One region of the Guyparkeria sp. TX1 genome, then DNA from elsewhere that is predicted to be linked to it. Evidence: predicted binding sites of a transcription regulator. Region 1 holds the regulator's gene; each other region holds the start of a gene.
What was found. Region 1 encodes sigma-54, which starts transcription at its own class of promoters, with help from an activator protein. Its sites were predicted from a motif close to TGGCANGNTNCNTGCTT; they were not measured.
Positions count from the first base shown of each region.

Region 2: the regulator sigma-54 is predicted to act here: its motif matches at 2,138-2,154, upstream of VWP12_RS01425 (pilin).
Region 3: the regulator sigma-54 is predicted to act here: its motif matches at 5,689-5,705, upstream of VWP12_RS02560 (TorF family putative porin).

Region 1 covers NZ_CP144142.1:1,928,164-1,935,793, reverse strand. The annotation lists gene hpf (ribosome hibernation-promoting factor, HPF/YfiA family) at 170-463, opposite strand; gene VWP12_RS08925 (RNA polymerase factor sigma-54) at 485-1,960, opposite strand; gene lptB (LPS export ABC transporter ATP-binding protein) at 2,186-2,959, opposite strand; gene lptA (lipopolysaccharide transport periplasmic protein LptA) at 2,967-3,521, opposite strand; gene lptC (LPS export ABC transporter periplasmic protein LptC) at 3,587-4,210, opposite strand; gene VWP12_RS08905 (KdsC family phosphatase) at 4,213-4,746, opposite strand; gene VWP12_RS08900 (SIS domain-containing protein) at 4,746-5,732, opposite strand; gene VWP12_RS08895 (formylglycine-generating enzyme family protein) at 5,889-6,749, shown strand; gene VWP12_RS08890 (hypothetical protein) at 6,857-7,345, shown strand; gene VWP12_RS08885 (ABC transporter ATP-binding protein) at 7,369-7,630, shown strand, end outside.
Region 2 covers NZ_CP144142.1:291,530-299,159, reverse strand. The annotation lists rRNA gene VWP12_RS01440 (23S ribosomal RNA) at 1-1,121, shown strand, start outside; rRNA gene rrf (5S ribosomal RNA) at 1,210-1,325, shown strand; gene VWP12_RS01430 (ComEA family DNA-binding protein) at 1,649-1,927, shown strand; gene VWP12_RS01425 (pilin) at 2,231-2,674, shown strand; gene mtgA (monofunctional biosynthetic peptidoglycan transglycosylase) at 3,178-3,891, opposite strand; gene VWP12_RS01415 (ProQ/FINO family protein) at 4,713-5,516, opposite strand; gene VWP12_RS01410 (hypothetical protein) at 5,751-6,236, opposite strand; gene VWP12_RS01405 (AmpG family muropeptide MFS transporter) at 6,322-7,560, opposite strand; gene VWP12_RS01400 (hypothetical protein) at 7,557-7,630, opposite strand, start outside.
Region 3 covers NZ_CP144142.1:530,037-537,666, reverse strand. The annotation lists gene mnmH (tRNA 2-selenouridine(34) synthase MnmH) at 1-397, shown strand, start outside; gene cmoA (carboxy-S-adenosyl-L-methionine synthase CmoA) at 489-1,289, shown strand; gene VWP12_RS02580 (DUF2860 family protein) at 1,401-2,432, shown strand; gene cmoB (tRNA 5-methoxyuridine(34)/uridine 5-oxyacetic acid(34) synthase CmoB) at 2,440-3,438, shown strand; gene VWP12_RS02570 (YifB family Mg chelatase-like AAA ATPase) at 3,441-4,949, opposite strand; gene VWP12_RS02565 (accessory factor UbiK family protein) at 5,116-5,397, opposite strand; gene VWP12_RS02560 (TorF family putative porin) at 5,748-6,479, shown strand; gene VWP12_RS02555 (P-II family nitrogen regulator) at 6,544-6,882, shown strand; gene VWP12_RS02550 (ammonium transporter) at 6,898-7,630, shown strand, end outside.

The sequences.
Region 1 (7,630 bases):
TCGGTCGACTGGCCGCGAGGATCGCTCACGGGTCGGGGCGGGAATGTGTTGAATCGGCGCGCATCATAGCGTGTTGCGCCGGCTGTGCAACACCGATTCCGACGTGGCGAAGGGAGCGATCAATGCGTGCCTCCCATCATCCGCCGGCGATTACGCCGGCGGGGCCGGCTCAGCGGTGGCTGGTCAGCTTTTCCTTGTGCTTGACGATCTGCCGGTCGAGCTTGTTGATCATGGCGTCGATGGAGGCGTACATGTCGTCGGTGACCGCCTCGGCGTGCATGTCCTGACCGCTGACGTGCAGGTTGGCTTCGGCTTTCTGCGCTTCCTTGCGTTCCACGGTCAGAATGACGTGGATATCCACCAGCTTGTCGAAGTGTCGTTCAAGACGAGTGAACTTCTCGTGGACGTGGGCCTTGAGGGCCTCGGTAACGTCGACGTGATGACCGGTGATGTCTATCTGCATGTGCCGCTCCTTATAAGTGCGTTATATCAATCGCTTGCGGTCGGTTGATGAGGCGATCCCCATCGCCTCGCGGTATTTGGCGATCGTCCGTCTCGCGACGTCGATCCCCTCGTCTCCAAGCATGGTCGCAATCTTGGCATCGCTCAAGGGCTTCTTGGGATTTTCTTCCTCGACCAGTTTCTTGATGCGTGCCCGGATGGCGGTGGCGGAACATTCGCCGCCGTCGCTGGTGCCGACGTGGCTGGAGAAGAAATACTTGAACTCGAATACGCCCCGGGGGGTGAGCATGTACTTGTTGGTGGTCACCCGGCTGACCGTCGATTCGTGCAGTTCGAGCGTCTCGGCGATCTCGCGCAGGACCAGGGGTTTCATGGCGATTTCGCCCTGCTCGAAGAACTCGATCTGCCGGCGCACGATTTCGCGGGCGACGTTCAGCAGTGACTCGTTGCGGCTGCGCAGGCTCTTGATGAACCAGCGGGCCTCCTGCAGGTGGTTGCGGATGTAGGTGGCATCCTTGCCGCGGCTGGAGCGGTCGATCAGGCCCGCGTATGTCTGGTTCACTCGCAGTCGTGGCGCGATTTCCGGGTTGAGGTCGACGTGCCAGCCATCCTCGCGATGCGTCACGAGCACGTCCGGCTTGATGTAGTCGGCCGCCGTGTCGCCGATGGACAGCCCCGGGCGTGGGTCGAGCATCTGGATGAGTCTCAGCGCCGATTCGAGTCGTTCTCGACTGATGCCCAATCCCTTGGTGACCTGTGGCAGTTCCCGCCGGGCGATCGCCTCGAGCCAGTCGCCCTCCAGGACGGCACGGGCATCGGCGGCCGCCGGGTCGTCGCCATGCCGTTGGTCGATCTGGATGATCAGGCACTCGGCCAGCGAACGCGCACCGACACCCACCGGGTCGAGCCGCTGGATATAGTGAAGCGTGGCCTCAACCTCCTCGACATCGATTCCCGGCAGCTCGTCCTTGAGCAAGGCGACGAGTTCCTCGAGGGGCTCCTCGAGATAGCCGGACGGTTCAATGGATTCGATCAGTGCCGTGGCGATCCGGCGGTCGGTCTCCGACAGCGTGGCCAGATGAATCTGGCTTAGCAGGTGATCGCGGAGATTGTCCTCCCCGGTCGATTGGGTCGCGAAGGGGTCGTAGTCGTCGCCGGGGGTGTTGGCGCTAAGAGGGGTGCTGCCATCGGACTCGTAGTAATCATCCCAGGACGAGTCCACCACCAGGTCGTCGTCGGCCGACTTGTCCTTGCGGTCCTCGAGCAGTTCCTCGCCGGCCTGCACGCCAGGGTCCTGCTCCTCGTTGGCATCCTTATCGGTGGTGTCTTCCTCGGGTTGCTCGTCTTCCGCGACCTCGAGCAATGGGTTGCTGTCGAGTGCCTGCTGAATCTCGAGGCTCAGTTCCAGGGTGGAGAGCTGCAGCAACTTAATTGATTGCTGCAGTTGCGGCGTCATCGCCAGCGACTGCCCCAGGCGAAGTTCGAGTCCTGCCTTCATGCCGGCCATGTCGAACCCTCCGCGGTGGCACCGGCGCCGAGTTTGGAGCGAGCCAAGGGTTCGGCTGCCGTGGGTGTTGTCAAGCCCGGGAACAGGCCATGAAGGGGGAGTGCGCACGCAATTTGCATGAGATCGAGTTTAGCCGATCGGAGGCGCACTATGCCAACGATTTCGGCTCGGAAGCCACCTTGCCTATTTCGCCGGTCGGACGTCCGGTGGGGGGCATTACAAGGTGAAATCGTGGCCCAGGTAGACGTCCCGAACCGACTGGTTAGCCAGCAACTCCTCGGCCGTGCCGTGCGCCAGGATTGTGCCGTCGGAGACGATGTAGGCCCGCTTGCACACGCCGAGGGTTTCGCGAACGTTGTGGTCGGTGATCAGCACGCCGATGCCGCGATCACGCAGGTGCTCGATGATGCGCTGGATATCGATCACCGAGATCGGATCGATCCCGGCGAATGGTTCGTCGAGCAGCATGGCTCGGGGGTTGGCGGCGAGTGCCCGAGCGATCTCCACGCGACGACGCTCGCCACCGGAGAGGGATTGGCCCTTGGAGTCGGCGATGTGGGTGATGTGGAGCTCCCGGAGCAACTCGTCAAGCGCTCGAGGACGCGTGGCGCGATCCAGATCGCGGCGCAGCTCGAGAATGGCGAGGATGTTCTCGCGCACGGTCAACTTGCGAAAGACCGAGGGTTCCTGCGGCAGGTAACCCAGCCCGAGGTGGGCGCGCCGGTCGATCGGCGTGTGCGTGATGTCGCGGCCATCGAGATAGACCGCGCCCTGATCGACGCCGACCAGCCCGACGATCATGTAGAAGCTGGTCGTCTTGCCGGCTCCATTGGGACCGAGCAGGCCAACGATCTCGCCGGCCTCGACGCTCAACGACACGTCGCGCACGACCGGGCGAGCCCCATAACTCTTCGACAGGCTTTTGACCTCGAGCAGGGCGTGGCGCTGCTGTTGAGCGGCAAGGTGAGATTGGGTGGTCGCCTCGGTCATGGTCGCGTCAGTCCCCACCGTTGTCGTCTTTCTTGTTGCGTGGCTGCAGGGTCATCTCGACACGTGCTTTGCCGCCTTCCTCACCGGCCTCGACCACCTCAGTGCCGAGATCGTAGGTGATGCGCTCGGACCGGATCTCGTCCCCGGTACGTTTGAGCCATGCCTCGCCCGTAAGAACGACCGAGCCCTCGCCCGTGCGGTAGTCGGCCTCGCGCGCCTCGCCCTCGACCCAATTGCCTTCGTCATCGCGCTCCCGGAAGGTGGCGGGACGGCCCTCGAGCACGGCCCGTACCAGCTCGCCGTCCTCGAGGTAGAGCGTGGCGCGGTTGCCGGTGGCGTGCAGGCTGCCCTGATCGATTACCACGTCACCGGTGTAGACGCTGGTGCCTTCCTGGTACTTGGTCACCTTCTTGTCTGCCTGAACCTTGACCGGCTGCGTCCGGTCGGCCTGAGCAGCGAGGACTGGCTGGGCACCGAGGCCGATCATCAGCGCCAGGCCGAGTGTCCCGAGCCGGTTTGCGTGGCTGCGGCGTGAGCGGATGAAATGCGTCGGGATGTGCATGATGTGATCTTCCTGCCTTCTCGCCGGCGTCGGGGCGGCGTTCCTGCCGTGCCGAGTCGGGTGGGTTAGTCGGTTTTACCGGTTGAACCCGGTTGGATTTCGTCGCGAACCTGCCCGGTCTGGGTCAGGACCTCGATGCCCCAGTCGAGGGCTATCTTTTCGGCGTTACTGTGCCAGCGCGGCGTGCCGTCCGGCGCGGTCTCGCTGAATCGAGCCGGGACATCCGTGCGTGCCCGGCGCTGTGCCGGGTAAAGCCAGAGTTGTTCGGTGGTCAATTCCAGCAGCCCGCGCTCCTGGTGTGGCTCGCGCTGGGCGTGAACCGATCCCGCCAGTTCGACGGTCTCGCCTCGATCGGTCACCGTGCCGCGTTCGGCACGCAGTGTCCATGGCGGCACGGCCGGATCGGCATCCAGCAGGGTGACTCGCGGGGAGTCGAGCTCGTAGCGGTCTCCCGTTGCTGTCTGGTCAAGCTGGATGGCCTGCGTGCTCTGAAGCTGGTAGGCAAGTTGGCCTGCCTCGTCGTATTGCCAACTGATGGGATTGTCGAGACGCTGGGCATAACCGCTGGCCGTATCCCGGGGTAGGGCGAGCTCGTCGGCGAGGTTGTGCCACGCCAACCAGGCAACCAGCCCCAGTCCCGCCATGGCGAGCAGGCCGCGATTGACCCGTGACGAAATGGGCCAGCGCATGGTCAGCGGTACCGCGCCAGTACGTCACCCCATTGATCACGCGCGTCGATCAGTGTGTCGATCAACGCCCGTACCGCCCCGTAACCACCGGGTACCGGGCTGATCCAGTCGACCCGGCTGCGGATCACCATGGGGGCATCGCTGACCGTTGCCGACAGTCCGGCGCGATTGAGCATTGGCAGGTCGAGCACGTCATCACCCATCGCCGCGATCTCCTCGAGGCCGATCTCGAGCAGTTGCGCGAGTTCCTCGATTGCCTGGCCCTTGTCGGTCGCGCCAAGTACCACGTGCTGGATGCCCAGCGACTTCGCCCGTCGGCTGACCGCGGGCGACGAACGCCCGGTGATGATCGCAACGTCCACGCCCAGTTCCTGGATGAGCTTGATGCCATGGCCGTCGCGGCTGTGGAAGATCTTGTGCTCCTCACCATCCTCGGTCAGGTGCAGGCGGCCGTCGGTCATCACGCCGTCGACGTCGAGCACCAGCAGTCGGACTTGTCGGGCCCGTTCGATCCATGTCGTGTCACGGTTGGCCATCAGGCTACCCCCGCCCGCAGCAGGTCATGCATGTTCAGGGCACCGACCAGGCGGTTTTTTTCGTCGACGACCAACAGCCCGTTGATCTTGTCGCGCTCCATCATCGCCATCGCCTCGGCGGCGAGCACGTTGGCCGGGCAGGTGCGCGGGTCGGGGGTCATGGCCCGCTCGATCGGGCAGTCGAGATCGAAATCGCTTCGATCGAGCAGGCGACGCAGGTCGCCGTCGGTGAACAGTCCCAGCAAGCGTTCGTCTTCGTCCACGACGGCGGCCATGCCGAGGCCACCCGAGGACATCACCAGCAGGGCCTGCTTGACGCTCTGACGAGGTCCCACGCGCGGCAGCTGCTCGCCGGTGTGCATGACATCACGCACGTGCAGCAGCAGGCGTCGTCCCAACGAGCCTCCCGGGTGGGAGAGCGCGAAGTCCTCGGGCTGAAAACCGCGGGCATCCAGCAGAGCGACGGCGAGGGCGTCGCCCATGACGAGTGTGGCGGTGGTGCTTGCCGTGGGCGCAAGGTTGAGTGGGCAGGCCTCGCGGTCGACGCCGACGTCGAGATGCACGTCGGCCGACTGAGCGAGCGTCGACTGCGGGCGGCCGGTCATGGCGATCAGGCTGACGCCGAGGCGCTTGATTACCGGCAGGATCGCCAGCATCTCGCCGGTTTCGCCAGAGTTCGACAGGGCGATCACCACGTCGCGTTCGGTGATCATGCCCAGATCGCCGTGACTCGCCTCGCCCGGGTGGACGAAGAAGGCCGGTGTGCCGGTGCTCGCCAGGGTAGCGGCGATCTTCCCGCCGATATGGCCGGATTTGCCCATGCCGGTGACGATCACGCGACCGTCGCAATCGAGCATCAGGCGGCAGGCATCCACGAACGTCTGATCGAGTCGTGCGGGCAACGCGTCGATGGCATTGCGCTCGATGTCGATCACCTCGCGGGCCATGCGCAGCAGGTTGTCGGGATGCAGGGCGTTGTGCTCCATGGGGTATCCGGTTGGCATGCTAAGATTTTCGGGTTTCGGAGTATATCAGCCCGACGCAAGCGGACCGCCCGTGGCACGCCGTGCCTTGAAGACAGGCAGCGGTTGCTGTGGTTCCGGCGTCGTTTGATTCCTTATTCCAGTCCTGGAGGTGAGCGAATGCAGCCCGAAGCTACGGCCATTCAGGTGGATCCTGCGGATGCGGTGATCGAGCGACAAAGGGAAGCGGCACGACACCACCGTCTGGAGGTGGTCTTCCGTGACGGCGATGCCGGCGGCGAGGCGGCCCCCGAGGTGGCCGTGATCCCGCCCGGGGGCTGTTGGATGGGTAGTCGAGCCAACGAACATGGTGCCCGTCCCGTCGAGCAGCCGCGGCACGAAGTGCATTTCGAGCGTGCCTTTGCCATCACCCGTGGGGCGATACGCCGTCGCGAGTATTTCGCCTTCCTCGAGGCGAGCGGGCATCGTCGGCCACGCCCCTACAGCTGGAATGACCCGGAATTCCCCATGTACAACGTCTCGGCGGACGATGCCGAGGCCTACGCGCGCTGGTTGAGCGACGTCACCGGCCACAGCTATCGTCTGCCCACGGAAGCCGAGTGGGAGTACGCCGCACGGGCGGGCACCGACACGATGTTCTGCTTCGGTGATCGCATTCGCCGCGAGGAGGTCAATTGCGCCGGCGGCCTGCATTGCACCCGCGGGCTGTTTTTCTGCGGCATCGGCAAGCCGGTGCCGGTCGGTAGCCTGCCACCCAATGCCTGGGGGCTCTACGAGGTCCACGGCAACGTGCAGGAATTCACCCAGGATCATTGGTGCGATGCGTATCCCGGTGGGCCGCGCCCCGGCGATCGGGCCTACCAGAGCATCGATCGGAAATATCGCTACCTGCGCGCGGTGCGCGGCGGCTCGTGGTTCGACCCGCCCGGGGCTTGCCGGAGCGGCTCTCGGGCGCGTCGTCATCAGGACGAATTCGACCTGAACCTCGGTTTTCGCTTGGTGCGCGAGATCAGTGCCTGAGCGACGTGTATCATGCGCGGCGCATTTAGCGATCCGATCGCGATCCTGAGGCCCCCGTTTGACACGCTCAGGGGCAGCCGATCGACTTTCCGAGGTAGTCACCAGCCATGAAGGCGATACATCTAGGTCTGCGCTACCGGCGTTCGCCGGCACTGGAATCGAGCTTTTTCGATCCCGAGATGCCGGCCGACTGGCGTGTGGCCTTTCTGCTCAACGAGCAGGATGCCTTGTGGGTGGCAGGAGACGATCCGGACGTCGATACCGTGCTCGCTGAGCTGCACGATTCCCCCACAGACGTGTTTGTGGTGGTCGAGGATGCGGCGTGGTCGCCCGGGTGGCAGTCGCTGGTCGATGCTGGCCGCCACGCCGTGGTGCGCTTGACGGACGATACGCCACTCTGGCGCCCCGGTACCCCCAGTGCGCCGGCGGTGGTGGGGCTGGTTCCGGCCAGTGACCAGCCGGCCGATCTGCATGCCTGGCTGTCGGCCTTCCTGGATCAGGCGCCGGCCGAGGCCGCCTTGTTCGTCGACGGCGAGCCGCCCTCGGTTGCCACGGTTGACCGGTTGCGCACCCTGACGGAGTTGATGGGACGGTGACTGATTCACGCACCACGACCGACATGATCGAGCTCGACGGCGTGCACTTCTCCCGTGGCGCCCAGGTGATCTTCGATGGCGTCGACATGCATTTTGGTCGCGGCGAGGTCACGGTAGTGCTCGGCCCCTCGGGCACCGGCAAGACGACGCTGTTGCGCTTGATCGGTGGACAGGTGCGCCCGGCGAGTGGTCGGGTGATGGTCGACGGCATCGAGGTGGCGCGTGCCCGCCGCAAGGCGCTGTACGCCCTGCGCCGGCGCATGGGCGTGCTGTTTCAGAACGGGG
Region 2 (7,630 bases), 680 kb from region 1:
AAAACACAGCACTCTGCAAACTCGAAAGAGGACGTATAGGGTGTGACGCCTGCCCGGTGCCGGAAGGTTAATTGATGGGGTTATCTTCGGAGAAGCCCTTGATCGAAGCCCCGGTAAACGGCGGCCGTAACTATAACGGTCCTAAGGTAGCGAAATTCCTTGTCGGGTAAGTTCCGACCTGCACGAATGGCGTAACGATGGCGGCGCTGTCTCCACCCGAGACTCAGTGAAATTGAAATCGCTGTGAAGATGCAGTGTACCCGCGGCAAGACGGAAAGACCCCGTGAACCTTTACTACAGCTTTGCACTGAATACTGAACCTACTTGTGTAGGATAGGTGGGAGGCTTTGAAGCCAGGACGCCAGTTCTGGTGGAGCCAACCTTGAAATACCACCCTGGTATGTTTGGTGTTCTAACCCAGGTCCGTTATCCGGATCGGGAACCGTGCATGGTGGGTAGTTTGACTGGGGCGGTCTCCTCCGAAAGCGTAACAGAGGAGCACGAAGGTTGGCTAAGCACGGTCGGAAATCGTGCGGTTAGTGCAAGAGCATAAGCCAGCTTGACTGTGAGACAGACACGTCGAACAGGGTCGAAAGACGGTTCTAGTGATCCGGTGGTTCTGTATGGAAGGGCCATCGCTCAACGGATAAAAGGTACTCCGGGGATAACAGGCTGATACTGCCCAAGAGTCCATATCGACGGCAGTGTTTGGCACCTCGATGTCGGCTCATCACATCCTGGGGCTGAAGCAGGTCCCAAGGGTATGGCTGTTCGCCATTTAAAGTGGTACGCGAGCTGGGTTCAGAACGTCGTGAGACAGTTCGGTCCCTATCTGCCGTGGGCGTTGGAGATTTGAGGGAATCTGTCCTTAGTACGAGAGGACCGGGATGGACGAACCTCTGGTGTTCCGGTTGTCACGCCAGTGGCACTGCCGGGTAGCTAAGTTCGGATTGGATAACCGCTGAAAGCATCTAAGCGGGAAGCCAACCCCAAGATGAGATCTCCCCGGGGCTTCGAGCCCCCTGAAGGGCCGTGGAAGACCACCACGTTGATAGGCGGGATGTGGAAGTGCAGTAATGCATGCAGCTAACCCGTACTAATCACCCGTGCGGCTTGACCATATAACGCCAAAGCGACACACACGGATACCCCGTACATACCGCATTCACTTTACTGCCGTCCGGCTCACGCCGGGCGGCTACCCCTTCGCCTGGCGTCCATAGAGCGGTGGAACCACCTGTTCCCATCCCGAACACAGCAGTGAAACGCCGCATCGCCGATGATAGTGTGGGGCCTCCCCATGTGAAAGTAGGTCAACGCCAGGCTCCCAATTGAAAGCCCCGTCGCAGCATTAGCTGGACGGGGTTTTTCTTGTGCGGCGTGAGTTGCTTTCTTCGTTTTCCTAAGGACTTCTCGGCCTCCGCGGTCACCAGAGGCCAGTTCTGTGGGTTGGGCTTTAGCCCAACAGTCCACGTCGGAGAGCCTCCCGATTCCACTTAGTGCCGGAAGGGTTGGGTAGAGCGGAGCCCTGTAGGCATATTCCTACAATCTAAACCGTAAACTCCTACAGCATATTAGGAATATGCTGATATGCATGTGGGATCGGCCCGCGTAAGGTACAACCATCCCACGTGTACAAGGAGGTAGGATGATGAAAGGACTCACCCATTCCGTACGCGCGGCCGCCATCGGTGCCGCGCTGTTACTCGCCCCTCCGGCATTCGCTGCGGAGCCGTTGAATATCAACGAGGCATCCAAGGCGGAGCTGGTTACCCTCAACGGCATCGGCCAGGTCTACGCCGAGCGCATCGTGGAATACCGCTCCGAGCACGGACGCTTCGAGTCGGTCGACCAGCTTGCCGAGGTCGAGGGTATCGGTGAGAAAACCATCGCGACAATCAAGGATGAGGTCGCGGTGGGCGAATAACGGTTTCGCAGCCAAGTGGAATCAGGGCCCCGGCATCTGCCGGGGCTTTTTGCGTTTGCTTGTTTTGTGATCCCAGCCTTAAAGTTCTGCGAAACAGTGTGTCAACTCGTGACAGTAGGTGCTCGGTGCGCGTCGGGACTTGACGCAGGGCTGGCGGCGACACGTCGCATACCCCATGTCCGCCGGCCCTGGCATGCCGTTTGCGATAGCTGGCACGGGGCGTGCTTGCGTATAAGGGGCCTATGGGCCAGGAGGCCCGGTTGATCAACGCTCCAAAGGAGAATTTCACGAATGATGAAGCAAATGAACAAGCAGGTTCAGAAGGGTTTTACCCTGATCGAGCTGATGATCGTCGTGGCGATTATCGGTATCTTGGCTGCCATCGCGCTGCCGGCATACCAAGATTACACCGCTCGTGCGCAGGCGTCCGAGGGTTTCACCTCCACTGCGGGTCTTCGTGCAGACATCGCTGTGTTTTCCTCTGAGAATGGCACATTGACAGGTGTCGGTAGCGATTCTGCCATCACCACTGCGGCTAGTGAGCTGAACGGGAAGTATTTCAGCACTGTTGCGGTTGCTACTGACGGCACCGGTACGATCACGGTGACTTTTGATGACGGTGTGCTTGCTGGTATCACTGATTCGAACTTGACAATTACACCTAACGTTGAGACGTCGGGCCAGATCTCCAGTTGGGATTGTGATGGTTTGGAAGATAAGTATCTTCCGAGTGCATGCCGACCGTAATTTCGCTTCACGAATAGCCGGCTAATAATTAAGAGCCGCCCCGTTGGGCGGCTTTTTTGTGTCAGCGCATCTCGAGCGCGGGTGGAACATCTCCTTACGTTCGTGTTTCGGGACTACTTTGTCGCGGTGGATGGAATCAGGTACCTGGGGTGGAAAAGGGGGTCAGGGGTAATTCGCCTTAAAGGGGGGAGGGGCTCGTTCACGTGTTGGTGGCGAGTGTCCGAATCGATGAGATAACCCCGGTTGTACCGGAATCAAGGCGTCTTCGAGTATTCCATTCTGCCCAGCACCGCGTTGGTCCTGACCTGCAATCCGCGTGCGTTGCGGTTGTCCTGGTAGAAGCGCGGATTGGGGAGCATGGCCGCCAGATGAGCAGCTTCCCAGTAAAAAAGGGGTCAGAGGCAATTAGCTCATAGCGACTGCGACCATCTCCAGTTTCCCCGTGATACGGAAAAGAGGTCAAAAGTCTTTGCCCGCCTCTGATGGCTCCGTTATTCGCTGACTCAAGGCGTCTTTGAGTATTCCATTCGGCCGAGCACCGCATCGGTCCTCACCTGCAATCCGCGCGCGTTGCGGTTGTCCTGGTAGAAGCGCGGGTTGGGCAGCATGGCGGCCAGACGGGCGGATTCGTGTCGGGTCAGGCCGCTGGCTGACTTGCCGTAGTAGTGGCGGGCGGCGGCCTCGACGCCGTAGAGCAGGTCGCCCCATTCGGCGTAGTTCAGATACAGCTCGAGAATCCGGCGCTTGCCCAGCACGCCTTCCAGCATCAGGGCGATCAGCGCTTCCTGGCCCTTGCGCCAAAGTGACTGGCCGGCGGATAGGAACAGGTTCTTTGCCAGTTGCTGTGTGATGGTCGATCCCCCGGCGACGATCTCGCCGGCTTCGAGGTTACGTTCCATGGCGTGACGTAAGCCCACCAGGTCGATGCCCCAGTGGTCCATGAAGCGGTCGTCCTCGGAGGCGACCACGGCACGGCGGGCGGCCGGACTGATGGCGTCGTAGGGCACGTAGATTTGTTGGGCCGTAATGTCCGGGCGAATGCCTCGCAGGAGTTCCAGGCGCTCGCGCATGAAGGCGGTGGTCTCAGGGTTGTTGTCCCGCAGGTGCCAGACCTGCACGAAGAACCATAGCTGGACCAGCAGGAAGGCGAGCAGCGCCAGCAGGATGATTCGCCAGATCCAGCGGCGGATGGGGCGATTGCGTTTGGATCGGCTCATGGGGGGGCGTGTTGCTAGGTATGGTGTTGGATGATCGGGCGAACAGTTTGCTGCCGCCGCCGTTCGGGGACAGCCGGACCCGTGGGAGTTTGCCCGGCAAATGAATCGCGCCCACGGCGCGAGTCCCGGCGGATCTATGTTGATCGATCGGAGCAAGGCACCTTGGTGTGAAGGTGGTATAGCTTTCGGGCGTTTATGAAGCTGCTTGTCTCCGTTTCGGCGAGGGTGACCACGCCCGAGCCACTTTCTATTGCTTGTCCAATAGAAAGTGCCCAAAGACAAGGACACCCCGGCGCCTTGGCCCTTCGGGCTTCCAGGGGGAAGGGCTGCGCGAATCCGATACCACTCTGGCCTTGCGAGTCGTTCGTGATCAAGGCGCGGCGTCGCTGGCGTGCCGATGGCCACGTCAAGACGGCGCAACGCCGAACGCGGGCGACTCGCAAGGCCCCGCAGGGCGCGTCTTGAGGCGGGCATCTGCTGCGTTGCCGTCCTTGGGAAGAGAATGACTCTTCCGCGGCGAACGGGCGCCTTGCATCTGCCCGCCTCAAGACGCGCAGAGCGGCATCGTATTCGTGCAGACCTTCCCCTTCACCGCTGACTTGCTGTCGGGCCCGGTTCGACGCGACGTCGTGTCGCGCGAACCTCGGAGCGGCGTCCCTGTCGCTCCGACCCGGCAATTCATCGGTGACGAGGCAAGGCGCGGGGGCCCCGGTGTGCCGGATTTGAACGGTGTGGTGGAAATCAGCCGCTTAAAAGGCTGAGAACAGCGGAGTCGCCCAGGCGGCTTTCGCCGGCGGGGCCCGATCCCACGACCGTGGGTATTACTTCACGCCGTCCTGGCCGAAGCGCTGGGCGAGTCGGTCGAGCTTTTCTTCCATGCTGAGGTTCTTCAGCGCCGGATCGGCCTGTTCTGACTTGCGCGATTCGCCGGACTTGTTCGGTCGACGGTCATTGCGGCGCTTGTTGCCTTCCTGTCCTGACCGTGCCTTGTCACCTTGGCCGCCATTGGCTGCCTTGCGCGGCCCCTTGTCTGCCGGTTTGCGGGGGCGGCGTGGCTTCTTCTCGCTGCCTTCTTCAGTTTCGCCCTGCTCGGCGCGCTTGGCGTCGCGGGCGGCGTGGATGGCCTTGATCTGTTCCTCGGCGTGGCCTCGTGCCTTGTCATCGACCGGTTCGGCCGGCTCGCCCTTGAGGTCGACGCGGTGCTCGGCGTTCTTCATGGCGATGTGGTACGACAGCCGCGAGGTGTAGAACTTCATCGCCGCGCGGATGGCCTTGGAGTTGAGCCCATCAAGCTCGGCCGGGCGATCGGCGAGGATCTGCTGGAGGATGCCGATGGCCAGCGGCTTGACCTGTTTCGGGTCGGAGGAAAACGCCTCCGGCCAAGCGGCCTCGAACTGCTTGACCGCCTCACGCGGGTGGACGCGCGGCTTTTTCGGCTGGTTCGCTGCCGCAGATTCTGCCTGAGGTTGGGGCTGGTCGCCCTGCGCGCTGTCGGATTGGCCTTCGGCCACGGTTTGTTCGGCCGGCGCGGTTGCTTCCTGGCTGGCCTCTGGGGTGGTCTCGACCGCGTCGGTGCCGGTGGTTTCCGGTTTCGGGTCGGTGGCCTGATGCTCGTCTGCGGTCATGTCGTCGGTCGCTGGCTTGGCGTAAATTGGGAAACTCTGCACGAATCGGATAGCGCCCTGGCTTGGCGAGCCGTTCGAGAACAAGGCGCGCGGAGCATTATCGGATTCGTGCAGAGCTTCCATGACCGGACCTGCCGCCGCTCATGGTGGCGGACAGGCTAGTCCGGCAAAGGGTGAATCTTAACGGTTTAGCTGGCCGCCGGCCACAACGCCGAGTGGCGGCGTGACCGGTTGTCAATTGAGGATGTCGTAGACAATGTCGCTGACGACGTTGCCGGCGGTGTCGGCGATCACCACGTCGGGGCCCACCCGGTAGTAGCGCATGTGGTCCGGCAGCGGAGAGAGCTGGCGCACCAGTTCGCGCGGCAGGCGCTCATATTCCACATCACGTGGCGGCCACGTTGAGCCGCGCTCGAGCCGCTTGGCATGCCCCGGCGGGACCTTGCCCTGTTTGGCCAGGCCCGGCGGCAGGTTGCGGCTGTACCAGTCCTGAATGTACGTCCGTTCGCGGGTGGAGATATGGTAGCGCGAGGTGTTGCGTTCACGCTCGGCGTGGCGCTCCGGCGGGTTGGCCATGCCTTGTTTCTCCGCCTTTTCCGGCGCGCCCTGTGCCTTCTGCGGTTGGCCGGCGTGCTCCGGCGGTTGGGCCATGGCGTTGGCCTGGCCGATCACGAGGGCCGCGCCCGTCGCGACCAGTATTCGTCCAATACGTCCTTTCATGCCGTTACTCCCGGTCGTTGTCGGCTCGCTCCAGTATAGAAGACGGGACCTGCCTTGGCCTGAGAGGTTCCCGCCTCGCGCGGCCTTACTGGTCGAGTCGACGAATGGTGTGCCGCGCGCGCCACAGTAGCCACAGACCGGGCAGGGCGGCCAGGAAGGTGAGGAGGAAGAAGATCGTCCAGTCGACGGCCTCGACGATGAAACCGGCGGTCGGCCCGAGATAGATGCGCCCCAGCGCGGCGATGGCCGAGAGCAGGGCGTACTGGGTGGCGGAGTATTCCTTGTCGCAAAGCGCCATCAGGAAGGCGACGAAGGCGGCGGTGCCCAGTCCGCCGGCGAAGTTCTCCAGCGAGATAACCGCCACCATCAGCCCGTAGCTGTTCCATTCGTACAGCCAGGCGTAACCGAGGTTGGTGATCGCCTGGAGCACGCCGAACAGCATCAGGGCGCGGAACAGGCCCAGCTTGACCATCCACAGCCCGCCGAACAGCCCGCCGATAATTGTCGCGATCAGCCCGGCGCCGTTGTTGATCAGGCCGACATCGGTGGCGGTGAAGCCCGCGCCGCGGATCAGAAAGGCGGTCGTCAGCGTGCCGGCGAAGGCATCGCCGAACTTGTAGAGAATGACCAGGAAGATCAGCGCCCAGGCCTCGGGGCGGGAGAAGAATGCCTTCATCGGCCCGATGACCGCTTCGCGCATGGTCTGCGGTGCAAGATCGCGCGTGTCCTTCTCCGGGGCGAACCAGGCCGTGACCATGCCCACGCCCATCAGTGCCGCCATGATGGTGTAGGTCAACGGCCAGCCGATGTGGTCCCCCATCACCAGTGCCGCCGAACCGGCGACCAGCATGCCGATGCGGTAGGCCATGACGAATACCGCCGCGCCGAGCCCGCGTTCGGGAGCGTCGAGGGTATCGGTACGCCAGGCGTCGATGGCGATGTCCTGCGTGGCCGAGAGGAAGGCGACCATCAGGGCGAAGATCGCGATCTGCCAGATCTGCGTCTGGGCATCGCTGATCGCCAGGCCCAGCAGCCCGACGGCGATCAACACCTGGGTCAGCAGTATCCAGCCGCGGCGGCGGGCGAAATGGCCCACGGCGAAGCGGTCGAGGATCGGTGCCCAGAGGAACTTGAGCGTGTAGGGCAGGCCGACCAGCGCGAACAGGCCGATGGTCTTGAGGTCGATGTCCTCCATCGTCAGCCAGGCCTGCAGCGTGCCGGAGGTCAGTAGCAGCGGCAGGCCGGAGGCGAAGCCCAAAAACAGCACAGCCAGCTGCTTGGGCGAGGTTGCCACGGCGTGCATGCGCTGTAGTCGAGTGCTCATCCGGTGCCTCGCGGACGGAAGGTGGGTTCAATCGCCCCGTTGGTCTGTCGGGCCAGCCCTTGGTTCAATA
Region 3 (7,630 bases), 910 kb from region 1:
AAGGCCACTGGACGAGCGGGTCGAGCAGAGTCTCAAGGACTACATCATCGATCTCGAGGCAGGCTACCGCCGCGTGCTGGCCACCGACGCCACCGGGGCGAGCGCGCGGGTGCGCGAGCACATCCTCGGGGCGATCGACCGGGTGGCCAAGCGCCTCGGCGGCGCGCGCCACGCCAAGGTGCGCGGCATGGCCGAGGAGGCCCTCGATGCCTGGTACGGCCAGGATGATGTCCAGGGCCTGCGCGATCTGATCCGGGTGATGCTGGTCGAGTACTACGACCCCATGTACGACTACCAGCTGGCCAACAAGCGCGATCGGATCGTGTTCAGCGGTCCGCCCGAGGCGGTGGCCGAAGAGCTGGCCTCGCGAGGACTGCGGCCGCAACGGCCGATCTGACGCCCTCGCTGACCTGCCCCGGCCCGGTGAGCCTGTTCGTCGCCCTCTCGCCGCGGTAGACTTTCCGCCCCCTCGGAAGGTCGAGCCCGTCATGCCGGAATCACCTCAACAACCCATCCCGAGCGGTCGAGACGATCTCTACCGCGACCCGCAGCCACCGGCGGCGTTCCGTTTCGACGCCTCGGTGGCGGCGGTCTTCCCCGACATGATCTCGCGCTCCGTGCCCGGCTATCGTTTCAACCTCGAGCTGGTGGCGGCGATTGCCCGGCGCCACGTGCAGGCCCATTCGCGGGTCTACGACCTGGGCTGTTCGCTGGGCGCGATGACGCTCTCGATCCGCTCGGCACTCGCCGGCATGGATGCGCCGCCGGCGGGGGTCGAGCTGATCGGCGTGGACAACTCGCAGGCCATGCTCGAGCGCGCCCGGGCGCAGCTGGCCGCGTTCCACTCGCCCTATCGCACCGATCTGGTCTGTGCCGACCTTGCCGAGGTGCTGCCCGAACGCGCCTCGATGGTGGTGCTCGCCTACACGCTGCAGTTCGTCGAGCCGGCGCGGCGCGATGCCGTGATCGCCCGCCTTTACGACGGCCTGTTGCCGGATGGCGTGCTGGTGCTGGCGGAAAAGGTCAACGAACCCGAACCCGAACCCGGCGCCGAGGCGCTGATGACCGAGCTTCACCATGACTTCAAGCGCGCCAATGGCTACTCCGAGCTGGAGATTGCCGGCAAGCGACAGGCATTGGAAAACGTGCTGCTCACCGAGACGGTCACCAACCACGAGGACCGCCTGCGGCAAGCGGGCTTCGACGAGGTGGTGATGCTCTCGCGCCATTACGGGTTCTGCCTCTGGCTGGCGCGGCGATGCAAAAAAACAACGGATCAGACCGACTGATTGCCCCGTCCAGGGAACCGCTCATGGCGGGAAGAGACATACCTCTTATGCTGTGCGACCCATAACGGACGGTCGCGATCTTGTCGTGTGTGAACAACAGGAATGGAACCGATGAACGCCTTTGAAAATCTCGTGTCCCGGGCCGTGGCGCAGGCCATTGCCTTGGCCATCCTGCCGCTGAGCCTGCTCCTTGCAACGGGGGCGCAGGCCTCGCCGATCGCCGACGAGACCGGTTTCTCCGGCGAGATTCAGCCGCTGATTGGTGTCATGTCGAGCCGGTCCAATCTGGCCGTGTCCGGCGATCAGAAGCGGATTGATTCCCTCTATAGCCTGTCCTCACGCGAGACACGCCCGATCGGTGGGGTGTTGGGGCAGATCGACTACACCGTCGTGCCGCGCGAGTTGTCGCTCTATGCCGGCACCCCTCGGTCCGCCCTGGCCGATGCGGAGCTCGGCGTCGAGGTCGGTGCGCGCTACCTGGTGGGCGGTGTCGGGCTGCTGACCGCGGGCGTGATCCCGGTCACCGTCAATGACAGCGAGGTCTGGTCGGACCCGTTCGTGGTCGGAGAGCGTCGTGACGCCACTGATGTCGATCGCCGCGGCCTGCACCTGGGGCTGGCGGTCATTGCCGGAACCGGGTTGTCGGTGGATTACCGCCTGTACCGTCGCAACATCGACGATGAACGCTCCGGCCAGGCGCTGGAGTTGTCGCCCGCCGAGCGTCGACTGCTGGAACGGGAAGGCACCGAGCACCGCTTCGATCTCAATTACCGGCTCGCCCTCACCGATCGCTTTAGTGTGACGCCCGGCGTGCAATACCGCCGCCTGGATGCCGATGGCGCCGCGAACCGAGGCTGGCTGCTGCGCCCGCAGCTGACCGCCCGCTACGAGATCGATCGCTGGTCGCTCTCGATGACCGGTTACTACGGCGTGGATCGCTACGACGCGCGTCAGCCGATCTATGACGAGTACCGCGACGGCAAGGAAATGGGTGTGGTTGCCGGCGTGCGCTACGCCGAGCCGTTCGGTTGGTCGAACTGGTCGGTCAACGCCTACGGTGTCTGGTCCGAGCGCGATTCCGATATCCGCTTCTACGATCAGGAAACCGGCCTGTTCGCCGTCGGGCTCGGTTACCGGTTCTGATCAACCGATGAGGGATGCCGCCACCGAGCGGTCGGTCGCGCTCGGCATCGAGCGCATCGCCCGCCAGACCCGTGCCGCGCTCGGTCACCTTCCCCGACGCATGCCGATGGAGGGGTGGCGCACGTTCGACTGGGCGTCAGTCAATCACGGCGACTGGTCGCGATGGCTGGCCGCCGTCGGCGATCTCCCCGAGCGCCCTGCCGGGGCCGTCAATCATCTCGACCGACCCGCTATCACCGCGCGTGCCGACGAGGCCCTGGCCGGGCTCGAGGATGTGCTCCGTGACCTGATCCCCTGGCGCAAGGGGCCTTTCGACCTGTTCGGGGTGTCGATCGATACCGAGTGGCGCTCGGACCTCAAATGGGACCGACTGGTCGACCACATCCAGCCGCTGGCCGGTCGTCGGGTACTCGATATCGGCAGCGGCAACGGCTATCACCTCTGGCGCATGCTCGGCGCCGGGGCGGACTTCGCCCTCGGCGTCGATCCCACCTGGGTGTTCGTGGCCCAGTTTCATGCCGTCGCCCACCTGCTGGGCGAAACGCGCGCCGGCATCGTGCCTACTACGCTGGAAGGCTTTCCGCAGCGGCCGCGCTTCGACACGGTCTTCTCGATGGGCGTGCTCTACCACCGCCGCGATCCGTTCACGCACCTCGGTGAACTCAAGGCCTGCCTGCGCCCGGGCGGCGAGCTGGTCCTCGAGACCCTGGTGGTCGAGGGGGGTGCCACCACCATCCTCACGCCGGCCGATCGCTACGCTGGCATGCGCAATGTCTGGTTCCTGCCCAGTCCGGCTGCCGTGATCGGTTGGCTCAAGCGCATGGGCTTCGTCGATCCCGAAGTGGTCGACGTGACGGTGACCACCGCGGAGGAGCAGCACCGCACCGACTGGTTCGGCGACCGCCAGTCGCTGGTCGACTTCCTCGATCCCGACGATCCCACCCGGACCCGCGAAGGGCTGCCCGCGCCCCGGCGCGCCATCATCACCGCTCGTCGCCCCGGCTAGCGTTACGACATTCCCCCGCTGAACAGCCGATCGAGGTTGCGGTAGCCGATCGCCTCGGCCAGGGCGGCCGAATCGATGGCGTCGCGATCCTCGTAGTCGGCGATGCTGCGGGCGAGCTTGAGGATCCGCTCGCGCGCCCGCCCCGAGAGATTCAGTTGCTCGATCGCCCGGTTGAGCATGTGGCGCTCGGGTTGCGCCAGCACGATGTGTTCGGCCACCCCGGCGGCGTCCAGCCGCGCGTTGACCACCCCCTGCCGTGCCCGCATGCGTTGACGTGCCGCGATCACCCGCTCGCGCACGGTCTGGCTGTCCTCGCCGTCGGGCTGAGCCTGATCGAGGTCGGTGGCCGGCACGCGCGGGACTTCCAGGTGGATGTCGATCCGATCGAGCAATGGGCCGGAGACCTTGGCGCGGTAACGCTGGGCGGCGCGCGAGTGGATCTCGCTGCCCTGCGGTGAAGGGTTCATCGCCGCGATCAGCTGAAAGTCGGCCGGGAAGCGGGCGTGGCGCGCGGCCCGCGAGATCATCACCGAACCGGCCTCGAGTGGTTCGCGCAGGGCCTCGAGCACGCGGCGATCGAATTCCGGCAGCTCGTCGAGGAACAGCGTGCCGTGGTGGGCGAGCGAGATCTCGCCCGGTGCCGGGTGAGAGCCGCCACCGATCAGCGCGACGGCCGAGGCGGAGTGGTGCGGGGCGCGAAATGGGCGCTCACCGAAGCGAGTGGGGTCGAAACCACCGGGCGTGACCGTGGCCACCTCGGCGGCGGCCAGCGCCTCTTCCTCGGTCATCGGCGGCAGGATGCCGGCGAGTCGCTGGGCCAGCATGCTCTTGCCGGCACCCGGTGGACCGATCAGCAGCAGATTGTGTTTTCCAGCCGCGGCGATCGCCAGCGCGCGCTTGGCCCGCGGTTGGCCGCGGACGTCGGCGAGATCGCCATTGATGGCCGGGTCGACCGGCGGGGGTGGACGGTGTTCCAGTCGCACGGGATCGGCCTCGCCCGCCAGGTAGGCCACCAGATCGCGCAGATGATGTAGCCCTCGGCCGGCAACCCCCGGGATGAGCTCCGCCTCCGCCTGGCCGTCGGCTGGCAGGAGCAATTCCCGCCCGGCATCGCGCGCCGCCCGGGCGGCGGACAGATTGCCGCGCACCGAGCGCAAGCTGCCATCCAGGGACAGCTCACCCAGGCATTCGATATGTGCCAATCGTTCACGGGCGGGCGCCGGTAGCTGACCGGTGGCGGCGAGGATGGCCAGGGCGATGGCGAGATCGAAGCGCGCGCTTTCCTTGGGCAGGTCGGCCGGGGCGAGATTGACGGTCAGCCGACGTGGCGGGAACTCGAAGCCCGAGGAAAGGATCGCCGCACGGACCCGGTCGCGGGATTCGCGCACGGCGGTCTCGGGTAGCCCGACCAGGGTGAATGCCGGCAGTCCCGGGGCGACATGGGCCTCGACGGTGACCGCGGGGGCGTGAATGCCGAGCAGGGCCCGGCTGTGAATCTTGGCGATGGGCATGTCCGTATGCCTCGTGTCGTGGGTAGGTCGGCCGGCGGGCCTTGCGGAAAACGCGGCGCCGGCGAGGGGATTGTCGGTCTGAGGCCGCTGCTGGCCGGGCATCCATGCCCGTCGGCAACGGCTTGTTCAACGAACCGGCGCGGAAACCGGTTTGCCGGGTCCGGGTTCAGCTGGCCATGTCGCCTTCTTCATTCTCGGGCTGGCCGCCGTGGTGTTTTTCCATCTCGGCGACGCGCTGCTCCAACGCCTCGAGCTTGGCGCGGGTGCGGGCGAGCACCTGGGTCTGCACGTCGAATTCCTCGCGCGTGACCAGATCCATGCGGGAAAACCCATTGCTGACGGCCTGGCGAACCGCCTTGTCGAACTCCTGCTTGCCCTCGCGCAGGCTCTCGGGCATGGCCTGCTCGATGCGTTGGGAGATCTCTTCGATCGTGTGGGTGATGGACATCTCGGTACCTCGGTGTGGTTCGTCGTCGACGGCATCCCGATTGTTGGGGATACCCCTGGCAGATGCAAGGCAAAGCGACCCGGCATGACCACACCCGATCATCACCCGCCCCCGGTCTGATCTCCGGGCGATGCCGGGGCAATTACGGGGCAATCACGGGGCGCGGGGCGCACCATAAAGAGGCAGCAGCGAAAATCGCCGTCCCCAAATTGGGGAGCCGGTGCGCGGAGCGGCGAGAGCGATTCCGATGGCGGAGATTATAAGTGTCTATAAATAAAGGAAAACCACAACTGGCACGGGCGGTGCAATGACCTGGGCGAACCCGAACGTTCACCTGATGGAGCACAGACATGAAAAAGACACTTATCGCCACCAGCCTTGCCACCGCCATGGCTTCCGCCGTCAGCCTGTCGGCCCTCACCCTGCCCTCCGTGGCTGCGGCCGAGGTCTCCGCCAATGTCGGTGTGGTTTCCAACTACTTCTTCCGTGGTGTGACCCAGACCGACGACGGCGCGGCCGTCCAGGGTGGCCTCGACTACGGGCATGACTCCGGCTTCTACGCCGGCACCTGGGCCTCCACTGTCGACTTCGGTGACGGCACCAGCTACGAGCTCGACCTGTATGCCGGCTACGGCGGCAGTATCGGCGATCTCGGTTACGACGTCGGCTATATCTACTACGCCTACCCGGACGGCGACGATCTCGACTTCGGCGAGATCTACGGCTCGCTCTCCTACAGCTATCTCACCGCCGGTTTGGCCTACACGGTCAATTCTCAGGCAAGCGGTGACGATGCTGCCTTCGATACGGGTGACCTGTACTACTACGCCGGCGTCGATGTTCCGTTCGGCGATTCCGGTTACAGCGGCAGCCTCTACTACGGCTACTACAGCTTCGAGAACGACAGCTCGACCAACGAACTCGACTACGGTCACTGGAGCGCGGGCCTTTCCAAGGATGTCGGCGATTTCGGTTCGGTCGGCTTCAACTTGGAGATGGCTGATATCTCGGGGGATCACGCATGGGCTGATTCGAATTCCGACGACCTGAAGCTGTGGATCAGCTGGTCCAAGTCGTTCTGATCCGACCGAACCATAACGGACCCACGGGTCGGCCCGGCGCCGGCCCGCTTCCGAGGAGAGAAACATGAAACTGATTACCGCAATCATCAAGCCCTTCAAGCTTGACGACGTCCGCGAGGCACTCGGCGGCGTCGGCGTGAAAGGGATCACCATGACCGAGGTCAAGGGCTTCGGTCGCCAGAAAGGACACACCGAGCTCTACCGGGGCGCGGAGTACGTGGTCGACTTCCTGCCCAAGGTAAAGCTGGAAATGGTCGTCGACGACGGCCTGGCCGACCAAGTGATCGAGGTGATCACCAACGCGGCGAGTACCGGCAAGATCGGCGACGGCAAGATCTTCGTCTCGCCGATCGAGGAAGCCATTCGCATCCGTACCGGCGAGACCGGCGCGGACGCCCTTTAAGCGGAGGATTTCACCGTGGAAACTCAAGTCATCGAACTGGGCTATGCCCTCGATACGTTCTACTTCCTGATCGCCGGTGCCTTCGTCATGTGGATGGCAGCGGGCTTCACCATGCTCGAGGCCGGGCTGGTGCGCTCGAAAAGCACCGTCGAGATCCTGACCAAGAACATCGCGCTGTTCTCGATCGCCTGCGTGATGTACATGGTGGTCGGCTACAACATCATGTACGGCGACGGCATCTCCAGCATCATCCCGGGTCTGAGCTTCTTCCTGGGCGCCGACAACACGGCGGCCGAGGTCGTGGCGAGTGGTGGCGACATCTACTACTCCAACATGGCCGACTTCTTCTTCCAGGTCGTGTTCGTGGCCACCGCCATGTCCATCGTCTCCGGCGTGGTCGCCGAGCGGATGAAGCTGTGGGCCTTCCTCGCCTTCACCGTGGTCCTCACCGGCCTGATCTACCCGATCCAGGGCTACTGGAGCTGGGGTGGCGGCATCCTGAGCGATCTGGGCTACTCCGACTACGCCGGCTCGGGCATCGTCCACTTCACCGGTGCGGTTGCCGCCCTGGCGGGTGTGCTGCTGCTTGGTCCGCGTAAGGGCAAGTTCGGTCCGAACGGTCAGGTCAATGCCCTGCCGGGTGCCAACCTGCCGCTGGCGACCCTGGGTACGTTCATCCTGTGGTTGGGCTGGTTCGGCTTCAACGGCGGCTCGGAACTCAAGGTCTCCGATGTCGACTCGGCCAATG